4 regions of the Herbaspirillum sp. VT-16-41 genome follow, and region 2 is predicted to be linked to each of the others. Evidence: predicted binding sites of a transcription regulator. Region 2 holds the regulator's gene; each other region holds the start of a gene.

Region 1 (2,200 bases), on a different contig from region 2:
CCGGGCGACGATGCCGAAGCGGTCGCGCAGCGGGTTGGTCAGCATACCGGCGCGGGTAGTGGCGCCGACCAGGGTGAAGGGTTGCAGGTCCAGCCGCACCGAGCGGGCTGCCGGACCTTCACCGATCATGATGTCGATCTGATAATCCTCCAGGGCCGGGTAGAGGATTTCCTCCACCACCGGCGACATGCGGTGGATCTCGTCGATGAAGAGCACATCGTTGGCCTCCAGATTGGTCAGGAGCGCGGCCAGGTCGCCGGCGCGCTCCAGCACGGGGCCGGAGGTCTGGCGCAGGTTCACGCCCATCTCGCGGGCGATGATATGGGCCATGGTGGTCTTGCCCAGGCCGGGCGGGCCGAACAGCAGGGTGTGGTCGAGCGGTTCGCCGCGCTTGCGGGCGGCCGAGATGAAGATTTCCAGCTGGGCGCGGACCTTTTCCTGGCCGACGTATTCGTCCAGGTGCTTGGGCCGCAGGGCGCGTTCGATGGCCTCCTCATTGGCCGAAGCCGGAGTGGCGGCGATGATGCGCTGTTCGGAGAAATCGTCGGTCTGGATGCTCATGCTCTGATCCTTGTCGGCCCTGACCTAGCCCTTGGAGAGGGCCTTGAGGGCATGCTTGATGCCGTCCGAGACGCTGGCGTCCTTGGGAACCTGCTTCATGGCCAGGCTGGCTTCCTTGTCCGAATAACCCAGTGCCAGCAGGGCGTTGAGGATGTCGGCCGTGGCGTCGCTGTGGACCACGCCGGCCACCGCGCCCAGGTCGGCACCGAGCTTGCCCTTCAGTTCCAGCAACAGGCGTTCGGCGGTCTTCTTGCCGATGCCCGGCACGCGGGTCAGGCGACCGGCCTCCTGCAACGTGACGGCCTGGGCCAGGTCGGCCACCGACATGCCCGAGAGGATGGCCAGCGCGGTACGGGCGCCGACGCCGGAAATCTTGATCAGTTCCTTGAACGTATTGCGTTCCTCGGCGGTCCCAAACCCGAACAGGATGTGGGCATCCTCGCGGATGGCGAGGTGGGTCAGCAGCGTCACCTTCTCACCCAGCCCGGGCAGGTTGTAGAAGGTGCTCATCGGCACCACCACCTCGTAGCCGACGCCCTGGCAGTCGACCAGCAGATTCGGGGGGATTTTTTCTAGAAGAATTCCTGAGAGGCGACCGATCATGGCGTCTTTGATGTGCGTGAGCTGCAGCTTCTGTGATAATCCCGGGATGATACAGCACTGTTCGGATAAACAGTATCCAACGATAACAAGCTTGAATAAAGGACAACCATGGCCGGCAGCGCCTTCTTCGCATTGATCGACGACATCGCCACGGTGCTCGACGATGTTTCCCTGATGACCAAGATGGCGGCCAAGAAGACCGCCGGCGTGCTGGGCGACGACCTGGCCCTCAATGCCCAGCAGGTCAGCGGGGTGCGCGCCGAGCGCGAACTGCCGGTGGTGTGGGCGGTCGCCAAGGGCTCGCTGAAGAACAAGGCCATCCTGGTGCCGGCGGCGCTGGCCATCAGCGCCTTCATTCCCTGGGCGGTGACGCCGCTGCTGATGCTGGGTGGCGCCTTCCTGTGCTTCGAGGGCTTCGAGAAACTGGCCCACAAATACCTGCCGCATGACGAGCAACACCACGAAGTGGCCGCCACCGCGCCCGAGGACATCGACCCGGTCAGCTACGAGCGCGAGAAGATCAAGGATGCCGTGCGCACCGACTTCATCCTCTCGGCCGAAATCATCGCCATCACGCTGGGGACAGTGGCTGGCGCCCCGCTGCAGCAGCAGATCACGGTACTGGTGGGCATTGCGCTGATCATGACGGCCGGTGTCTATGGCCTGGTGGCGGGCATCGTCAAGCTCGACGATGGTGGCCTCTATCTGGTGCAGCACGCCGGCTCCAGCGCCTGGGGCCGTCTGAAGGCTGCGGTGGGCCGCGCCATCCTGGCGGCGGCGCCGAAGATGATGCGCAGCCTGTCGGTGATCGGCACGATCGCCATGTTCATGGTGGGCGGCGGCATCCTGACCCACGGCCTGCCGTTCGCCCATCACGCCATCGAAGCGGCAGCGGTTGCCGTAGAGGGCGTTGCGGTGATCGGCCCGGTACTGGGCGCGATTGCGCCTGCGGTATTGAATGCGCTCTTCGGCGTGGTCGCCGGTGCGGTGGTGCTGGTGATAGTGAAGCTGGCGCAGCGCGTGCTGTCGCTCTTCA
Region 2 (2,200 bases):
AATCAACGATATGAAACACGACGCTCTTGCTGTTGCGATTCCTGCGGGCCAGAAAGCCGGTGAAGCGGAAAACTTCTCCCAGCGCAGCCTTGTTGAGCGCACCGGAGATTTCTCCTGCTGCCATCGCCGCGATCTCGAATTCGACCTGGCGACGCATGCCAGCTTCCATCTGCTCCGACTGATGCTGCAACCTGGCAGTCACGATCGGAATACCGGCCGGCGTATAACGCAATACATCACGTTCGGCCAGACTGGCGATGACTTGAAGCTGGTTCACTCTCCGCTATGAATCGCAGCGCAATCAGGCTGCCGGTGCTTCGGTACGGCTCTTGGCCGCGTCTTCCTTCTGCACTGCCTTCAGGATGGGGGAAGGACCGGTTTCGGCCTTCTTCATCTTGACGGTCAGGTGGCGCAGGACGGCGTCGTTGAACTTGAAGCCGGTTTCGATCTCGGCCAGCGTTTCGCTGTCGACTTCGATGTTCAGGCAGACGTAGTGAGCCTTGGCCAGCTTCTGGATCTGGTAGGCCAGTTGACGACGGCCCCAATCTTCAACACGGTGAACCTTGCCGCCGCGGGTGGTGACGATGCCCTTGTAACGCTCGATCATCGCCGGCACTTGCTCGCTTTGGTCCGGGTGGACGATAAATACGATTTCATAATGACGCATGTAGACTCCTTATGGACTTATTGAAGACGCCCACCCCGGCGTCAAGACGGGTGTGGGAAGAGGAAAACCCAAGATCATACAAGGTTTCTGGCATAACAGCAATGTCGACTATCGCTGGCGAGGTCAGGCGGACACAGGCGGAGCCATCGCACCGGGCAGATATGCGGCACAAGATCTTTCATCTATTTATATATAGAAAGGAAAAACTGTTCTTGCAGTACCAGAAAGTGCATGTTGCCGTTGACACAAGGATTGCACCTGTATAAAAATACAGACTGTTCATCCAAACAGCCTTCCCCCAGAGAAAGGCCTACCCCATGCTCAAACTGACCGCGCGCCAGGAACAGATCCTGAACCTGATCAAGAACGCCATCGAGAACACCGGCTTCCCTCCCACGCGCGCCGAGATCGCTGCCGAGCTGGGCTTCCGCTCCGCCAACGCCGCTGAAGAGCATCTGCAGGCACTGGCCCGCAAGGGCGCCATCGAAATATCCCCTGGCACCTCGCGCGGCATCCGCCTGCGTGAATCCGGCGCACCCGCATCTGGCGGCATCGCCCGCCAGATGGCCCTGCCCCACCCCGCCCTGATGCAGTTGAGCCTGCCCCTGATCGGTCGCGTGGCTGCCGGCTCGCCCATCCTGGCGCAGGAGCATGTCGAGAAGACCTACCAGGTCGATCCGGCGATGTTTCCCAGCAAACCGGATTACCTGTTGAAGGTGCGCGGCATGTCCATGCGTGACGCCGGCATTCTCGATGGCGATCTGCTGGCGGTCCGCAAGACCGACCAGGCGCGCAACGGGCAGATCGTGGTGGCGCGACTGGCCGACGAGGTCACCGTCAAGCGCTACCAGAAGACCGGCTCGGTCATCACGCTCTTCCCGGAGAATCCGGAATTCGAACCCATCATCGTCAAGCCGGACGCCGACCAGTTTGCCCTTGAAGGGCTTGCCGTCGGGTTGTTGCGCAGCTGGCATTGAGCCCGCAGGGAGCAAGCCCGCCGCTCCCGATGCATCGGCGCCCATCACCGCGCCGATCCCCCTCCCAAGGAACCTTCGTCTAAAACGAAGGTTTTTTGCTTTCTATTCGCCTCTTCGGCATCCGGTCCTTGCGCATATTATTTCTGCTGGACAGCTATGTCCGGCGCAAAGCATGCGCCCAACCAAGAGGATCCCTTTCGATGTCGACGCGCAAGAGCAGCAACAAGCACGGTAACCAGGCCCAGGCCGCCACCAAGTCCCATCTGCAAGACCTGCTGGATGTCCGCAAATGCCTGGATCTTCTGGATAATCGCAAGGTCGATGAAGCAAAGGCCCTGTGTACTGCCGTGCTGGGGCGCGCTCCCACCCTGGTTTTCGCCAACCATGCACGGGGACTCATCGCCATGCAGGAGGGCCTGCACGCCGATGCCGAACACTATCTTCGCAAGGCCATCGCGGCTGATCCGGAGAATGCCGAGTACCTGAGCAACCTGGCAGCCGCACTCCTGGCACAGGATCGCATCGATGAAGCCATCAGGATCTATGAGCGCGCCAT
Region 3 (2,200 bases), on a different contig from region 2:
GGGCGATGTGACGGTGAAGAACACGAAGAAAAAACGATGGAACCGTATTGTATTGAAACGAGGCAGCAACAGAACGATGCGGCCGGTACTTCAGCTCCACTCCCGGCCGGACCGGCGCCGGGGGCGAAGCGGGACAGGCACCACCGTGACCTCAAGGCTCAGGCAAACCCTGCCGCCATGGTGGTACGTGAAGACCTTGGGATCAGGAGGCTGGTGCCTCGGCGGTGCCACCTGCCAGTTCAGGCACGCCCAGTGCGACGCGGACCTTGTTCTCGATCTCGCGCGACAGTTCCGGGTGTTCCTTCAGGTAGTTACGGGCGTTGTCCTTGCCCTGGCCGATGCGCTCGCCGTTGTAGCTGTACCAGGCGCCGGACTTCTCCACGACCTTGTGCTCGGAGCCCAGATCCAGGATTTCGCCTTCGCGGGAAGTGCCTTCGCCATACAGGATGTCGAAGTGAGCTTCGCGGAACGGAGGTGCAACCTTGTTCTTGACGACCTTGACCTTGGTTTCGCTGCCGATGACTTCGTCACCGGACTTGATGGAGCCGGTACGACGGATGTCCAGGCGCACCGAGGCGTAGAACTTCAGCGCATTGCCACCGGTGGTGGTTTCGGGATTACCGAACATGACGCCGATCTTCATGCGGATCTGGTTGATGAAGATGACAGTAGTATTGGTGCGGTTGATGCTGCCGGTCAGCTTGCGCAGGGCTTGCGACATCAGACGGGCCTGCAGGCCGGGCAAGGAGTCGCCCATGTCGCCTTCGATTTCGGCCTTGGGCGTCAGCGCTGCCACGGAGTCCACCACGATCAGGTCGACCGCACCGGAGCGCACCAGGGCGTCGGTGATTTCCAGGGCCTGTTCGCCGGTGTCCGGCTGCGAGATCAGCAGGTCGTTCAGGTTCACGCCCAGCTTTTGCGCATAGGTGACGTCCAGGGCGTGCTCGGCGTCGATGAAGGCGCAGGTGCCGCCCAGCTTCTGCATCTCGGCGATCGATTGCAGGGTCAGGGTGGTCTTGCCGGAGGACTCCGGACCGTAGATCTCGATGACGCGGCCACGTGGCAGGCCACCGATGCCCAGCGCGATGTCCAGGCCCAGGGAACCGGTGGAGACGGCCTGGATTTCCTCGGCGACGACGCCGTCTTCCATGCGCATCACCGAGCCCTTGCCAAACTGCTTTTCAATCTGTGCCAACGCGGCGGCCAGCGCCTTGCTCTTCTCAGAGTTGTTCGCAGCTTTTTTGTCGTCCATAAATCTCTCTCGGCAAAATGTCGTGAAGAAGGGGTTCAGGGGGGGGGGAGTCTTGCGGTCTTGCTGATGTTGCCCGGAGGCAGAGGATGATGACCGCCCCGATAGAGCGATACTGTATAAAAAAACAGTGCTTCGTGCAAGCGTTTTTGTGTGCATCAGACACAAACGCTATCAGGCAACGATAATCGGCGGCCGAAAACCACAATTATAAGAGAGCTGACCCTTGAGGAAGTCCAAATTCAAAGAGGAATGATGCATGGAAGGAAAAAAAACGGCACACTCGCGAGTTGGTAGGAATAATTCGTCAGCTATGCGTCAATGAACGCGTACAGCAAGTCATCTCGCCAGTTATTGCATCGCAGCAACATCAGCTCATCCGGTGTCGCCTGCCGCAATCAAGACCGATAGATCGTTAGACAGACAGTTCTCATGAGTTTAGTGCCCTTCAGCCATATCAGCGCCCTGCGCTGCCTGGTCATCGACGACATGCCGACGATGCGCCAGAACATCCGCATGCACCTCGGGCAGCTCGGGGTGACCAAGGTGGACCAGGCCGCCACGCCGGATGAGGCTATCCGTTTCGTGCAGTCTGGCACGTATGACCTGATCATCTGCGACTACAACCTGAACAAGGAAAGCAACGGCCAGCAACTGCTGGAGTTCTTCCGCACCCAGAACATGCTCTCGCCGACCTGCATGTTCATCATGGTCACCGCCGAGAGCGGCTACAACCTTGTGGCCAGCGCCGCCGAGTTCCAGCCGGACGCCTACATGCTCAAGCCGCTGACGGCCAGCCGCATCGCCGAGCGCGTGGACCGCCTGCTGGAAAAGCAGCACGCCATGCTGCCGGTGACCGAGAAGATGAAGCGCAAGGACATCTCCGGTGCCATCCTGGAATGCGACAACGTCCTCAAGGCAGCGCCCAAGTGGATCGTGGAAATCATGAAG
Region 4 (2,200 bases), 230 kb from region 2:
GGCGGAGCTGAACTCATGGGCTGCACCCTTGGCGTGGGCTGCCTTGCCGCCCATGCTGGCGATCTGACGCTGCTTTTCCCTGTCCATCGCAGCAAAGCCGCGATTGCTGGTCCCCGGATTCTGTGAATTTGCCATGTGTGACTCCTTGTCTTGGTTGGTCGAGGTTGAGCGGACGAACCTGCCACCTGCCTGCCCTACTGCCCTGCGCGAGCTGACCGGCGGCACAAAACATCTGTCCACGTCTGCAGTGTAGAAAGCCTCACCGAACCTCACTATCGGAAGAGCTCCCCAGCCCTTGTCAGTGCCGACTGTAGGAAATGTAGGAATCGGTGAAGATGAGCTTGTCTTACGGCAACAGAAATAGGCGTATTTCTGAATGCCGAAGTGAAGCATGCTCGGCGGGTGCCGAGGCAGATCTGGGGGCTAGAGCGCTGGAAAGGACTGGGTGGGATTTAGGCAATACTTGGGAAGGGATGCGGCTGACAAGCAGCGTTTGAATTTAATCTTTCGAGGGAAATAGCGGCAGCGCCTCAGCGAGCACCTTGGCCCGGAACGTCGGCGGCAGGTCTTCAGGCGTCAGCAGATCGACATCGACGCCGAGCAGCGATTTCAACTCATCTTCCAGATCGCCCAGGTCCAACAGGGTGGCACCGGGCAGTGCGTCAACCAGCAGATCAATGTCGCTACCGTCCCCGTCGGTGCCGTGCAGCACCGAGCCGAAGACGCGCAGGTTCGCGGTACGGAAGCGGCCTACGGCTTCCCGTACTGCAACTCTCTTCATGTCAAGCGCAACGGAGGGGCGCATAGGCATCCTTTCTTGTCGAAACTCACTGCAATGGCCGGGGCAGGAATGCCATTCTAAAAGCATTTTCCAGAATCGCAATGCACCGATGCCCCCTCTTCGCCCCCGAACACGACCAGGTCCTCCTCCTCAACAAGAGCTTCAGTCTTTTGCCCGCTCATCCGCAGTTTTTGTCACACCCCAAAACAATTACTGTATATTTATACAGTTATCTTCATCTTCACCAGTACGTCTGCTCCACCATGTTGCCTCCATCGTCCCCGGTGCATCGTCCGGAAAACATCCATCCTTCGCTCTGGCTGGCGTCCCAGCTGGCGCGTGGGGGTGGGCACGGGGTATCCAGCGGTTTCGAGGCGCTTGATGCCGAGTTGCCGGGACGCGGCTGGCCGACCGGGGCGCTGATCGAGTTGTTGCTGCCCCAGGATGGCATTGGCGAATTGCGCCTGCTGCGCCCACTGCTGGCGCGAGCGCCAGCCAGCGCCCAAAGAGCCGCCCGGATCACCCGGGCCGAACGCATCGCCCTGCTGCAGGCACCGCACCAGGTCAATGCCCCCGGCTGGGTGCATCTGGGTGTGCAGGCGGCCCGGCTGCTGCACCTACAGGCCGATAACGCGGTCGATGCCTGCTGGGCTGCCGAGCAAGTCCTGCGCGCCGATAGCTGTCACGCGCTGCTGATGTGGCAACCCAGGCTGCGCAAGGGTGAGCACGATCTGCTGCGCCGGCTGCATGTGGCGGCGCAGGCCGGGCAAACCCTGTTTTTCATGCTGCGTCCCTGGTCCTGCGCGCGCGAGCCCTCGCCCGCGCCCTTGCGGCTGACGCTGCAGGCTGCGCGGGACGGGCTGGAGATCGGTTTTCTCAAGCGGCGTGGGCCGCTGCGCGAACAAAGCCTGTTTCTTCCCCTGACGCCTTCACCGAATCTGCAACGCCATGTCCCCACTGTGGATCGCCGTACACCTGCCACTGCTGCCGCTGGAAGCATTCCGTCCGAACTGGCTGGATGAAGCCCCGGCGGTGGTCTTCGAGCGCGAGCGCGTCACCGCGCTGTCGGCGCCTGCCCGCGCGCTGGGCGTGCAGGAAGGCATGCGGCGCGGCGGCGTGCAACTGCTGGCGCCACAGGCGCTGCTGCAGGAGCGTGACCCGCTGCGCGAACAGGGTCTGCTGGAACAGACGGCACTGGCCCTGTTGCAATACACGCCCCAGGTCACACTGGCCCCGGACGCCTGTGTGCTGCTGGACGTGAGCGCCAGCCTGCGCCTGTTCGGCGGCATGCGGGCGCTGTGCCGCAAGATCGGCGTCACCATCGCCCGACTCGGGGTGTCGGCCACCCTGTCTTCTGGCGTCACCGCGACCGGGGCCTGGATGCTGGCGCGCTACGGCAATGTGCGTACCCTGCGCAGC

The links. The regulator LexA, encoded in region 2, represses DNA repair genes until DNA is damaged. The targets are predictions, from matches to a motif close to ACTGTATNNNNATACAGT.
Region 1: ruvA (Holliday junction branch migration protein RuvA) is a predicted target of LexA. The motif match lies at 1,221-1,238, and genes of this name have one in related genera.
Region 3: recA (recombinase RecA) is a predicted target of LexA. The motif match lies at 1,364-1,381, and genes of this name have one in related genera.
Region 4: imuA (translesion DNA synthesis-associated protein ImuA) is a predicted target of LexA. The motif match lies at 994-1,011, and genes of this name have one in related genera.

The regions. Positions count from the first base shown of each region.
Region 1 is NZ_MUXB01000095.1:81,305-83,504, forward strand. Features, by position in the region: gene ruvB (Holliday junction branch migration DNA helicase RuvB) at 1-561, opposite strand, end outside; gene ruvA (Holliday junction branch migration protein RuvA) at 586-1,164, opposite strand; gene BTM36_RS07315 (DUF808 domain-containing protein) at 1,273-2,200, shown strand, end outside.
Region 2 is NZ_MUXB01000114.1:156,986-159,185, reverse strand. Features, by position in the region: gene priB (primosomal replication protein N) at 1-277, opposite strand, end outside; gene rpsF (30S ribosomal protein S6) at 302-667, opposite strand; gene lexA (transcriptional repressor LexA) at 985-1,644, shown strand; gene BTM36_RS16010 (tetratricopeptide repeat protein) at 1,845-2,200, shown strand, end outside.
Region 3 is NZ_MUXB01000120.1:189,500-191,699, forward strand. Features, by position in the region: gene recA (recombinase RecA) at 203-1,252, opposite strand; gene BTM36_RS18430 (tetratricopeptide repeat-containing response regulator) at 1,682-2,200, shown strand, end outside.
Region 4 is NZ_MUXB01000114.1:385,898-388,097, reverse strand. Features, by position in the region: gene BTM36_RS17005 (KGG domain-containing protein) at 1-135, opposite strand, end outside; gene BTM36_RS17000 (nucleotidyltransferase family protein) at 500-805, opposite strand; gene imuA (translesion DNA synthesis-associated protein ImuA) at 1,045-1,803, shown strand; gene BTM36_RS16990 (DNA polymerase Y family protein) at 1,730-2,200, shown strand, end outside.